2 regions of the Streptomyces sp. NPDC001204 genome follow, and region 1 is predicted to be linked to the other one. Evidence: predicted binding sites of a transcription regulator. Region 1 holds the regulator's gene; the other holds the start of a gene.

The links. Region 1 encodes HrcA, which represses chaperone genes, less so after heat shock. Its sites were predicted from a motif close to TTNGCACTCNGNNNNNCNGAGTGCNAA; they were not measured.
Region 2: a site for HrcA is predicted at 4,240-4,266, ahead of groES (co-chaperone GroES). Genes of this name have one in related genera too.

Annotation. Positions count from the first base shown of each region.
Region 1 covers NZ_JBSFJL010000002.1:460,654-466,560, reverse strand. Annotated here, with positions in the region: gene ACWC91_RS04925 (nitronate monooxygenase) at 1-838, opposite strand, end outside; gene dnaJ (molecular chaperone DnaJ) at 985-2,121, opposite strand; gene hrcA (heat-inducible transcriptional repressor HrcA) at 2,122-3,138, opposite strand; gene ACWC91_RS04910 (MBL fold metallo-hydrolase) at 3,340-4,083, shown strand; gene ACWC91_RS04905 (DUF3097 domain-containing protein) at 4,116-4,931, shown strand; gene hemW (radical SAM family heme chaperone HemW) at 5,081-5,907, opposite strand, start outside.
Region 2 covers NZ_JBSFJL010000036.1:63,319-69,225, reverse strand. Annotated here, with positions in the region: gene ACWC91_RS34755 (LCP family protein) at 1-975, shown strand, start outside; gene ACWC91_RS34750 (class I SAM-dependent methyltransferase) at 990-2,198, opposite strand; gene ACWC91_RS34745 (polysaccharide deacetylase family protein) at 2,289-3,230, shown strand; gene ACWC91_RS34740 (polysaccharide deacetylase family protein) at 3,227-4,063, shown strand; gene groES (co-chaperone GroES) at 4,413-4,721, shown strand; gene groL (chaperonin GroEL) at 4,852-5,907, shown strand, end outside.

The DNA of each region.
Region 1 (5,907 bases):
TGACCAGTCCGCGGGCCGGCCGTCCGGAGAACGCCCGGGTCAGCTCCGTACGCGGGAACACCGGGTCGGTGAGGGCCTGCTTGTGCAGCTCGTGCGCGCCGGACTCGGGGGTGGCGAGGAAGGCCGTGCCGAGCTGGGCGGCACTGGCGCCCGCCGCGAGCACGGCGGCGATCTGGCTGCCGCGCATGATGCCGCCCGTGGCGATGATCGGCAGGGCGACCGCCTCCCGGAGCTGCGCGACGAGCGAGAGCACGCCGATCCCGGCGCCGCTCTGTTCCGGCAGGTCGCGATGGGTGCCCTGGTGACCGCCGGCCTCCACGCCCTGGGCGATCACCGCGTCCGCGCCCGAGCGGTCCACGGCGAGCGCCTCCTCGGTGGTGGTGGCGGTGGCGAGGACGAAGGTGCCGACCCGGTGCAGGGAGTCCACGACCTCGCGGGCGGGCACGCCGAAGTGGAAGGAGACGACCGGCACCGGATCCTCCAGGAGCACGGCGAGCTTGGCGTCGTAGCCGTCGTCGCGTCCGGAATCCGGGTCGCCGAGTTCGGTCTCGTACCAGCCGGGCTCGCCGGCGAGCTGGTGGGCGTAGAGGTCGACGGCGCCGGTCTCGGCGCTCTCCGGCTGCGGCATGAACACGTTGATGCCGAAGGGGCGGCCGGTCAGTCCGCGCAGCTGCTTGATCTCCTGGTACATGCCGTCGGCGGTCTTGTAACCGGCGGCGAGGAATCCCAGCCCACCCGCATCGGACACCGCCGCGGCGAGCGGCGGCACCGCCGGACCGCCCGCCATCGGCGCCTGCACGATCGGGTGCGGGAAGAGATCGGTCAGTGCGGAGGACATGACGGCATGTTGTCACGTCCGCTTGACGAGTCCGAATCCGGGCGACCTCCGGCATATGCCGGAGGAATCCCTTCCGGCCCAACCACTGAACCCGGCCGACCCGGGCCCCGCCTCGGCACGGGACCCCCGGCCGACCCCAGCCCGCCTCAGCGACCGTTGAACGCGTCCTTCAACCGCGAGAACAGCCCCTGCTGCCCCGGCTGGAACTGCCCCTGTGGGCGTTCCTCGCCGCGCAGCTTGGAGAGCTCGCGCAGCAGGCGTTCCTGCTCGGGGTCGAGCTTGGTCGGGGTCTGGACCTCGACGTGGACGATGAGGTCGCCCCGGCCGCCGCCGCGCAGGTGCGTGACGCCCCGGCCGTGCAGTGGGATCGACTGGCCGGACTGGGTGCCCGGGCGGATGTCGACCTCCTCCAGGCCGTCCAGGGTCTCCAGCGGCACCTTGGTGCCGAGGGCCGCCGCGGTCATCGGGATGGTGACCGTGCAGTGCAGGTCGTCACCGCGCCGCTGGAAGGTCTGGTGCGGCAGCTCGTGGATCTCGACGTACAGGTCGCCGGCCGGACCGCCGCCGGGGCCGACCTCGCCCTCGCCCGCGAGCTGGATGCGCGTGCCGTTGTCGACCCCGGCCGGGATCTTCACGGTCAGGGTGCGGCGGGCGCGGATGCGGCCGTCGCCGGCGCACTCCGGGCACGGGGTGGGCACCACCGTGCCGAAGCCCTGGCACTGGGGGCACGGGCGCGACGTCATGACCTGGCCCAGGAAGGACCGGGTGACCTGCGAGACCTCACCCCGGCCGCGGCACATGTCGCAGGTCTGCGCGGTGGTGCCCGGGGCCGCTCCCTCGCCGCTGCACGTGTTGCAGACGACGGCCGTGTCGACCTGGATGTCCTTCGTGGTGCCGAAGGCCGCCTCGTCCAGCTCGACCTCGAGCCGGATCATCGCGTCCTGGCCGCGGCGCGTGCGCGAACGCGGTCCGCGCTGCGACGCCGTGCCGAAGAAGGCGTCCATGATGTCGGAGAAGTTCCCGAAGGAACCGGCCCCGAAGCCGCTCGCGCCGGCCGCGCCGGCCTGCGAGAGGGGGTCGCCGCCGAGATCGTAGACCTGCTTCTTCTGCGGGTCGGAGAGCACCTCGTAGGCGGCGTTGATCTCCTTGAACCGCTCCTGGGTCTTCGGATCCGGGTTGACATCCGGGTGCAGCTCGCGCGCGAGCCGCCGGAAGGCCTTCTTGATCTCTTCCTGCGACGCGTCACGGCGCACGCCGAGAACGGCGTAGTAGTCCGTGGCCACCTACGACTCCGCCAGGATCTGTCCGACGTACCGTGCCACTGCGCGTACCGCTCCCATCGTTCCCGGGTAATCCATGCGGGTCGGTCCGACCACGCCGAGCTTGGCCACTGCCTCGCCGCCCGAACCGTAGCCGACCGACACGATGGACGTGGAGTTGAGTCCTTCGTGGGCGTTCTCGTGACCGATGCGCACGGTCATGCCCGGATTCTGCGTCTCACCGAGCAGCCTCAGCATCACGACCTGCTCCTCCAGCGCCTCCAGAACGGGCCGGATCGTGAGCGGGAAGTCGTGCGCGAAGCGGGTGAGGTTGGCGGTGCCGCCGATGACCAGCCGCTCCTCGTTCTCCTCGACGAGCGTCTCCAGGAGGGTGGACAGCACGGTCGAGACGGTACCCCGGTCCTCGAGGTCGAAGCCGTCGGGCAGGTCCTCCACGAGGTGCGGGACGTCCGTGAAACGGCGGCCCGCGACCCGGCTGTTCAGCCGTGCCCGCAGATCGGCCAGGGAGGTCTCCCCGAAGGGCGCCGGGCAGTCGACCATCCGCTGCTCGACCCGGCCGGTGTCCGTGATCAGCACGAGCATCACACGCGCGGGCGCGAGAGCAAGCAGTTCCACGTGCCGCACGGTCGAACGGGTCAGCGACGGATACTGCACGACGGCGACCTGCCGGGTCAGCTGGGCGAGCAGCCGTACCGTGCGGGCCACCACGTCGTCGAGGTCGACGGCGCCGTCGAGGAAGTTCTGGATGGCACGCCGCTCGGGCGCGGTCATCGGCTTGACCTCGGCCAGCTTGTCGACGAACAGGCGGTACCCCTTGTCGGTGGGGATACGGCCGGCACTGGTGTGCGGCTGGGCGATGTAGCCCTCGTCCTCCAGGGCCGCCATGTCGTTGCGGACCGTGGCCGGTGAGACGCCCAGGCTGTGCCGCTCGGTGAGGGCCTTGGAGCCCACCGGCTCCTCGGTGCCGACGTAGTCCTGGACGATGGCGCGCAGCACCTGAAGCCGCCGCTCGCTGAGCATCGCGCGCACCTCCAGGGTCGTTCCTCGGCCACCCGCCTGGCACTCTGCGCATACGAGTGCCAGCTCTACCCGGCCCAGTGTACGGCTGCCGGGTACGCCCCCGGCAAGGCCGGGCCGCGACGGACTACGAGGTCGGGACCGGGATCACCCGGGATCGGCCGGGATGTCGTACCCGGCGGGCATCACCGCTAGCGTCGCCCTATGACGGATGCGCGGGAAGCCCCTCGGGAAGAACTGGAATGGGAACGGCTGGCGGACGGGGTGGGGCGGTGCCGCCTGCCCGGATGGGACTGCACGGTCGGGCTGGTCGTCGGGGAGGGCGCCGCGCTGATGGTCGACGCGGGTTCGAGCCACGCGGAGGGCGCACGGTTGCGTGCGTGGGCGCGGGCGCTCGCCGGTGGTGATGTGACACATCTCGCGCTCACCCACCCCCACTTCGACCACATCTTCGGGGCCGCGCAGTTCGACGGCGCGGAGATCTTCGCCGCCGAGGGCGCGGACGCCGTGTTCGGTGACAGCGGTGAGCGCGCCGAGCTGCGCGGGGACGCGGTGCGCCAAGGCCTGGACGCCAAGGCGGCCGAGGAGGCGGCGGACGCCCTGGTAAGGCCCGGCCACGAGGTCCGGGACCGGCTCACCCTCCGGCTCGGTGGCGGGCGGGAGGTGCTGCTGGCGAACATGGGCCCGGCGCACTCCACGCACGACCTCGCGGTGGTGGTGCCGGGCGACCAGACCGTGGTGTTCTGCGGGGACCTGGTCGAGGAGTCCGGCGAGCCCCAGGCGGGCCCGGACGCCGTGCCGTCCCGGTGGCCCGCCGCCCTCGACCGGCTGCTGGCGCTCGGCGGCGAGGACGCGCTGTACGTCCCCGGTCACGGAGCGGTGGTGGACGCCGCCTTCGTCCGCGCCCAGCGGGACGCCCTGGCCGCGCGCTTCGGCGTGTCGCTCTGATCGGACACGGGCCTGTCCATATCGTCACTCGAATGCGCCAGTATTCGCCCGACCTCACTCCGCCCTGGAAGAAGCCCCGGCCCGTGCCGGAGGTTCCCGCCGAGCCGGGTCTGGTCGTGGAGGAGCCCGGGACCGGCTTCTGCGGGGCGGTGATCCGCTGCGAGGCGGGCACGGTGACACTGGAGGACCGTTTCGGCAAGCACCGGGTGTTCCCGCTCGCGTCCGGCGGCTTCCTGCTGGAGGGCCGGGTGGTCACCCTGGTGAAGCCGTCGTCAGGCCCGGTACGGCCCACCCGTACCGCATCCGGTTCGGTCGCCGTGCCCGGGGCACGCGCGCGTGTGGCCCGCGCCGGGCGCATCTACGTCGAGGGCCGGCACGACGCCGAACTGGTCGAGAAGGTGTGGGGCGACGACCTGCGCGTCGAGGGCGTGGTCGTGGAGTACCTGGAGGGCGTGGACGACCTGCCGGCGATCGTCGAGGCGTTCGCGCCCGGTCCGGACGCCCGCCTCGGCGTCCTCGTGGACCACCTGGTGCCCGGCAGCAAGGAGTGGCGCATCGCCGAGTCGGTGACCAGCGAGCACGCGCTGGTGGTCGGCCACCCGTACATCGACGTCTGGGAGGCCGTGAAGCCCTCCTCGCTCGGGATCGAGTCCTGGCCCCGCGTCCCGCGCGGCCAGGACTGGAAGACCGGCGTGTGCCGCGCCCTGGGCTGGCCGGAGAACACGGGCGCGGCCTGGCAGGGGATCCTGTCCCGCGTGCGGTCCTACAAGGACCTGGAGCCGGAGTTGCTCGGGCGGGTGGAGGAGCTGATCGATTTCGTCACGGCAACGGCCGGCGGTGGGGCATGACGTCGGGCGACGTGCCGAATCCGCTCCTGTCGAGTTCGGCACCGAGGGCGTCGAGTGTCAGCGGATCGCCGAACTTCGTCTTCTGCTCTCCCTTGTAGCAGGTTGGGGGGTCGAACCGAGGCTCTGCGGTGGTTCACTCCGCCGAGTGATCAATCCACCAGATCCCGCACCACCGCGTCCGCCAGCAGCCGGCCCCGCAGGGTGAGCACGGCACGCCCCGCCTCGTACGGCCCTTCCTGGAGCAGCCCGTCGGACAACGCGCGCCGGGACGCGGCGAGGCCGTCCGGGCGCAGCAGGTCCAGGGGGACGCCCTCGCGCAGCCGCAGCTCCAGCAGGACGCGCTCCACCCGGCGGTCCTCCTCGGTGAGGAGTTCCCGGCCGGCGCCCGGGGAGCGGCCGGCCGCGAGGGCCGCCGCGTACGCGCCGGGGTGCTTCACGTTCCACCAGCGCACGCCCCCCACGTGGCTGTGCGCGCCGGGTCCCGCGCCCCACCAGTCGGCGCCGCGCCAGTACAGCTCGTTGTGCAGGCAGCGGCCGGCTTCCGAGGTGGCCCAGTTGGACACCTCGTACCACTCGAAGCCCGCCGCGGTCAGCGTCTCCTCGGCGATCAGGTAGCGGTCGGCGTGCACGTCGTCGTCCGTCATCGGGATCTCCCCGCGCCGGATCCGGCGGGCGAGCCGGGTGCCCTCCTCCACGATGAGGGCGTACGCCGAGACGTGGTCGGGGCCGGCGCCGAGGGCCGCGTCCAGCGAGGCCCGCCAGTCGTCGTCGGACTCGCCGGGGGTGCCGTAGATCAGGTCGAGGTTGACGTGCTCGAAGCCGGCGGCGCGGGCCTCGGCCACACAGGCCTCGGGGCGGCCGGGCGTGTGGGTGCGGTCGAGGATCTTGAGCACGTGCTGCCGGGCGCTCTGCATGCCGAAGGAGATCCGGTTGAAGCCGCCCTCGCGGAGCGTGGCCAGGTAGGCGGGGTCGACCG
Region 2 (5,907 bases), on a different contig from region 1:
GTGGGCCTCGGCCTGTCGGGCGTCCTGGTGCTGGGCGCCGCGGCGGCGGGCATCGCGTACTGGCACCTGAACCAGAACATCAAGAGCGTCGACATCAACAGCGCGCTCGGGGACGACCGCCCGCCCGGGTCGCGTACGGCACCGTCGGCCGACACGGCCGCCCTGCCCAAGGGGGCCCTCAACATCCTGGTCCTCGGCTCGGACTCGCGCAGCGGCGAGCAGAACGAGGAACTCGGCGGCGGCGACAGCGAGGGCGCCCGCTCCGACACCGCGATGATCGTGCACATCGACGCCGGCCGGACCGCGGCCACCGTGGTGAGCATCCCGCGCGACACGCTGGTGACCCGCCCGTCCTGCCCGCTGGAGTCCGGCGGTTCCACGGCGGTGGCGAACTACACCATGTTCAACAGCGCGTACTCGGTGGGCGGACCGGTGTGCGCGGTCAAGACGGTCGAGACGCTCACCGGCATCCGCATGGACCACTACATCGAGATCGACTTCTCCGGCTTCGCGAAGCTGGTGGACGCGATGGGCGGGGTCACCGTCACCACCGAGCTGGACATCGACGACGACAAGAGCCATCTGCACCTGAAGGCCGGCACCCACCATCTGAACGGCACCGAGGCCCTGGCCCTGGCCCGCACCCGGTACGGCGTGGGCGACGGCAGCGACCTGGGCCGCATAGGCCTCCAGCAGACGCTGGTCAAGGCGCTGCTGGAGCAGATCTCCGACTCCGGCCTGCTGGAAGACCCCGCCGGGCTCTACCGGGTCGCCGACGCGGTGACCGGCAGCCTGACCGCCGACACCGGCCTCGACTCGCTGGGCGAACTGACGACCCTCGGCGAGAGCCTGAAGGGCCTGTCGGCGCAGAACGTGAAGACGGTGACCATGCCGGTGGTGACGGCCCCGTGGAACCCCAACCGGGTGGTGGCGCAGGAACCGGACGCGGGCGAACTGTGGACGTCGCTGCGGTGAGCCGGTGAGCGGCGTCAGCCCGCCGGGTGGCCGAGCAGCATGGTGGGTGCCCCGGCGACCCGGGTGAGGAACACCGTCGCCGCGTTCCTGCCGTGCGGCTTCGGCAGGACCTTCCTGCGCAGTTCCTCCGGCTCGACCGCCGAGCCCCGCTTCTTCACGGTCAGCGCGCCCACCTCGCGCTCCCGCAGCAGGGCCTTCAGCTTCTTGACGTTGAAGGGGAGCCGGTCGGTGATCTCGTAGGCGGTGGCGTACGGGGTGGGGCGGAGTTCGTCGGCGGTCACGTACGCGATGGTCGCGTCGATCAGGCCGCCGTCGAGTTCCCGGGCGGCCTCGGCCACCAGGTGGGCACGGATCACGGCGCCGTCGGGCTCGTACAGGTAGCGGCCCGGGGTGCGGACCGGGGGGTCGGGCAGGCCGCGGCCGCGCAGGGTGCGCGGGCCGGGCAGCAGGGTGGCCCGGATGAGGCCCGGCTCGGTGCCGAACCACAGCACCGCCTCCTTCACGTCCCCGCCGTCGGAGATCCACTCGGCCTCGGCCTGCGGCGGGATCAGCTCGTGCGGGATGCCGGGGGCGATCTTCAGGGCCGCGCGGGGCGCCCGGAGCGCGGCGCCGACCGCCCAGGACAGCGGCGGCGAGTACGCCTCGGGGTCGAAGACGCGCCCGCCCGCGGCCCGTCCGCCACCCCTCCCTCCGCCTGTTCTGCGGGCCGGATCCACGAACACCGCGTCGTACGAGGCCGTGTCGACCTCCGTGACGTCCGCCTCCCGCACCTCGATCAGGTCCGCCACCCCGAGCGCCTCGGCGTTCGCGCGGGCCGCGGCGGCGGTCAGCGGGTCCCGGTCGACGGCCAGGACCCGGATCCCGGCGCGGGCGAGGGCGATCGCGTCGCCGCCGATCCCGCAGCACAGGTCCGCGACCGAGGCCACCCCCGACTCCCGCAGCCGGCCCGCCCGGTACGCCGCCACACTCGCCCGCGTCGACTGCTCCACCCCGTTCGGCGTGAAGAACATCCGCCCCGCGTCCTCGGCCCCGAACTTCACGGCCGCCCGCTGCCGCAGCCGGGCCTGGCCGAGCGCCGCCGACACCAGTTCGGCGGGGTGCTCACGGCGCAGCCGGGTGGCGACCGCGAGTTCGTCGGCGGGTTCGGTGCCGCGCACTTCGTCGAGGAGGGCGCGGCCCTCGGGGGTGAGCAGCGAGGCGAAGGCGTGGAGGTGGTCGTTCACCGGCTCATTGTGGGCCAGTCGGTGGACGGTGTGCCTCCGGCCGCGGTGTCGCCCCGGCTTCCGGGCGGTGGCCTGCGAGGATCCGGCACCATGAGGCTAGTCGTACAAAATGACAAAAAGGGTCTGAAAAGGGTCCCGATTCGCGGGACCCGGATCCGCGGCGGGCTGGCGGTGCTCGCCGTCGTCGCCCTCGCCTCCGGCTGCGCGCAGCCGGACGTGCAGGTGCGCCCGGCCCCCGGCCAGCAGCACCCTCAGGCGCACGCCCCCGCTGCCGCCCCCGGCTCCTTCGCCGACCGCCTGCACACCTCCTACGCGCAGCGGGTGGCCACCGCCAAGCGCTGGAGTCTGGAGCGCGTCCCGCTGGTCCCCCCGCAGCCGCCCACGACGAAGCCGAAGGCCACCGCCCGCGCCGGTTTCGAGGTGAAGCACCAGAAGGACTGGAACCTGCCCCCGGTCTTCACCACGGTCCCCACCAAGGACAAGGTCGTCTTCCTCACCATCGACGACGGAGCGGAGAAGGATCCGCAGTTCCTGCGGATGATGCGGGACCTGAAGATCCCGTACACCGCGTTCCTCACCGACGACCTCGTCAAGGGCGACTACGGCTACTTCTGGAAGATGCAGGGCTCCGGGGTCACCCTCAACAACCACACCCTGCACCACCGTTACCTGCCTGCCCTGTCCTACGAAGAGCAGAAGCGCGAGATCTGCGGCATGCAGGACATCATGGAGGAGCAGTTCGGCAAGCGCCCGAAGATGTTCCGCCCGCCCTACGGAAACTACAACCAGGACACCCTGCGCGCCGCCAAGTCCTGCGGCATCGAGTACGCGCCCATCTGGAACGAGGAGGTCTTCGTCGACCACTGGGAGTTCCGCGAGGACGACCAGCGGCTGCGGCCCGGCGACATCGTGCTCACCCACTTCCGGGGCCGCAACGAGTGGAACGGCACGATGGCCGACGACATGCGCCGGTTCCTGAACAAGGTCACGGCCGACGGGTACGCGGTGGCCCGGCTGGAGGACTACCTGTGAGACCGCGGCCCGTCCGGCCGCGGCACTTGGCCGTGGCCCTGCTCGCCGCCTCGCTGCTGACCGGCTGTGCCACGTCCGTCGACCCCATCGAGCGGCTCGGCCGCAAGGCGGCGCAGGGCGTGCGGTCGCAGAGCCCGACGGCCGACCAGGCCTACCGGCGCTGGGGGCTCAGGGCGCCGCTCGCCGCGCCGCCGAAGCCGCCGGCCCGTCCGCCCCGGCTCGCCGGCGCCACCCCGTCCGCAGGCCTGCCCGAGGTCGTGGACCGCGTCGCGACCTCCGACCCGGTCGTCTTCCTCACCTACGACGACGGCGCGGAGAAGGATCCGCGGTTCGTCGACATGGTCCGTGAACTGCGGCTGCCGGTCAGCATGTTCCTCACGGACAGTGTCGTCGGACCGGGGTACGGGCACTTCGCGCACCTGATGTCGGTCGGCGCGGACCTCCAGAACCACACCCTGGACCACCCCTCGCTGCGCGGCCTGCCCTACGCGGGCCAGCGCGCCGAGATCTGCGGCCAGCGGGACAGGATCCGCTCCCGCTTCGGCGTCACCCCCCGCCTCTTCCGCCCGCCCTACGGCAGGTACGACACGACGACCCTGCGCGCCGCCGCCGACTGCGGGGTCTCGGCGGTCGCCCTGTGGCGCGGCGTCACGACCGACACCGGCCTGCGCTTCAGGCACGGCCCCCACGAACTGCGCCCCGGCGACATCCTCCTCGTCGCCTCGGACGACGACGACCTCGACGGCCCGCCCCTGCGCGAGCGCACGACCCGCCTGCTCCGCGGAATCCAGAGGAAGGGCCTGACGGTGGGCCGGCTGCAGGACTATCTCTGAGCCAGGTTGTCTCCGGGCTGGGGCGGGACTGTCCCGGGGCCGAGGTTCTCGGCCGAGGCCGTCCGGGCCGAATCGGGGGTCTGGGGGCGGCAGCCCCCAGGCGCCCACACAGACCCACCGCACCTTGAACAGACGTTCCCCAAGACGCCCCCCGCCCCCGACGCGCCACGAGGCAATTGGCACTCCGCTTGACCGAGTGCTAACGACGGTCATAGTCTCAGGTCTGGCACTCCCCCCTGGAGAGTGCCAACAAAGCGACGGGCAGGTCCGGCACCCGCGACGACGGATCGACCTGGTCGCCACCTCAGACAGTTAACCCCGTGAGATCTCCGAAGGGGGAGGTCGGATCGTGACGACCGCCAGCACCAAGGTTGCCATCAAGCCGCTCGAGGACCGCATCGTGGTCCAGCCGCTGGACGCCGAGCAGACCACGGCCTCTGGCCTGGTCATCCCGGACACCGCGAAGGAGAAGCCCCAGGAGGGCGTCGTCCTGGCCGTGGGCCCGGGCCGCTTCGAGGACGGCAACCGTCTTCCGCTCGATGTGAAGGTCGGCGACGTCGTGCTCTACAGCAAGTACGGCGGCACCGAGGTGAAGTACAACAACGAGGAGTACCTCGTCCTCTCGGCTCGCGACGTCCTCGCGATCATCGAGAAGTAGTTCACCCGCTTCTTCACGAAGCCGAAGCAATTCTGCTTGAGCTGCGCCCCTGGCCCCCCGCGACCGATAAGAAGCCGGGCGCCCGGGGCGCAGTGTCTTACCACCAGATTTCGAGAGGGCTCCCGCTGCCATGGCGAAGATCCTGAAGTTCGACGAGGACGCCCGTCGCGCCCTCGAGCGCGGCGTCAACAAGCTCGCCGACACGGTCAAGGTGACGATCGGCCCCAAGGGCCGCAACGTCGTCATCGACAAGAAGTTCGGCGCGCCCACCATCACCAACGACGGCGTCACCATCGCCCGTGAGGTCGAGATCGAGGACCCGTACGAGAACCTCGGCGCCCAGCTGGTGAAGGAGGTGGCGACCAAGACCAACGACATCGCGGGTGACGGCACCACCACCGCCACCGTGCTCGCCCAGGCGCTCGTGCGCGAGGGCCTGAAGAACGTTGCCGCGGGCGCCTCCCCGGCCGCGCTGAAGAAGGGCATCGACGCCGCGGTCAAGGCCGTCTCCGACGACCTGCACGCCTCGGCCCGCCCGATCGACGAGAAGTCCGACATCGCCGCCGTGGCCGCGCTGTCCGCCCAGGACCAGCAGGTCGGCGAGCTCATCGCCGAGGCGATGGACAAGGTCGGCAAGGACGGCGTCATCACCGTCGAGGAGTCCAACACCTTCGGTCTGGAGCTGGACTTCACCGAGGGCATGGCCTTCGACAAGGGCTACCTGTCCCCGTACTTCGTCACGGACCAGGAGCGTATGGAGGCCGTCCTCGACGACCCGTACATCCTGATCCACCAGGGCAAGATCTCCGCCATCGCGGACATGCTCCCGCTCCTCGAGAAGATCATCCAGGGCAACGCCTCGAAGCCGCTGCTGATCATCGCCGAGGACGTCGACGGCGAGGCCCTGTCGACCCTGGTCGTCAACAAGATCCGCGGCACGTTCAACGCCGTGGCCGTCAAGGCCCCCGGCTTCGGCGACCGCCGCAAGGCGATGCTCCAGGACATGGCGGTCCTCACCGGCGCCACCGTCATCTCCGAGGAGGTCGGCCTCAAGCTCGACCAGGCCGGTCTGGACGTCCTCGGCTCCGCCCGCCGCGTCACCGTCACCAAGGACGACACCACGATCGTCGACGGCGCCGGCAAGAAGGAGGACGTGGAGGGCCGCGTCTCCCAGATCAAGGCCGAG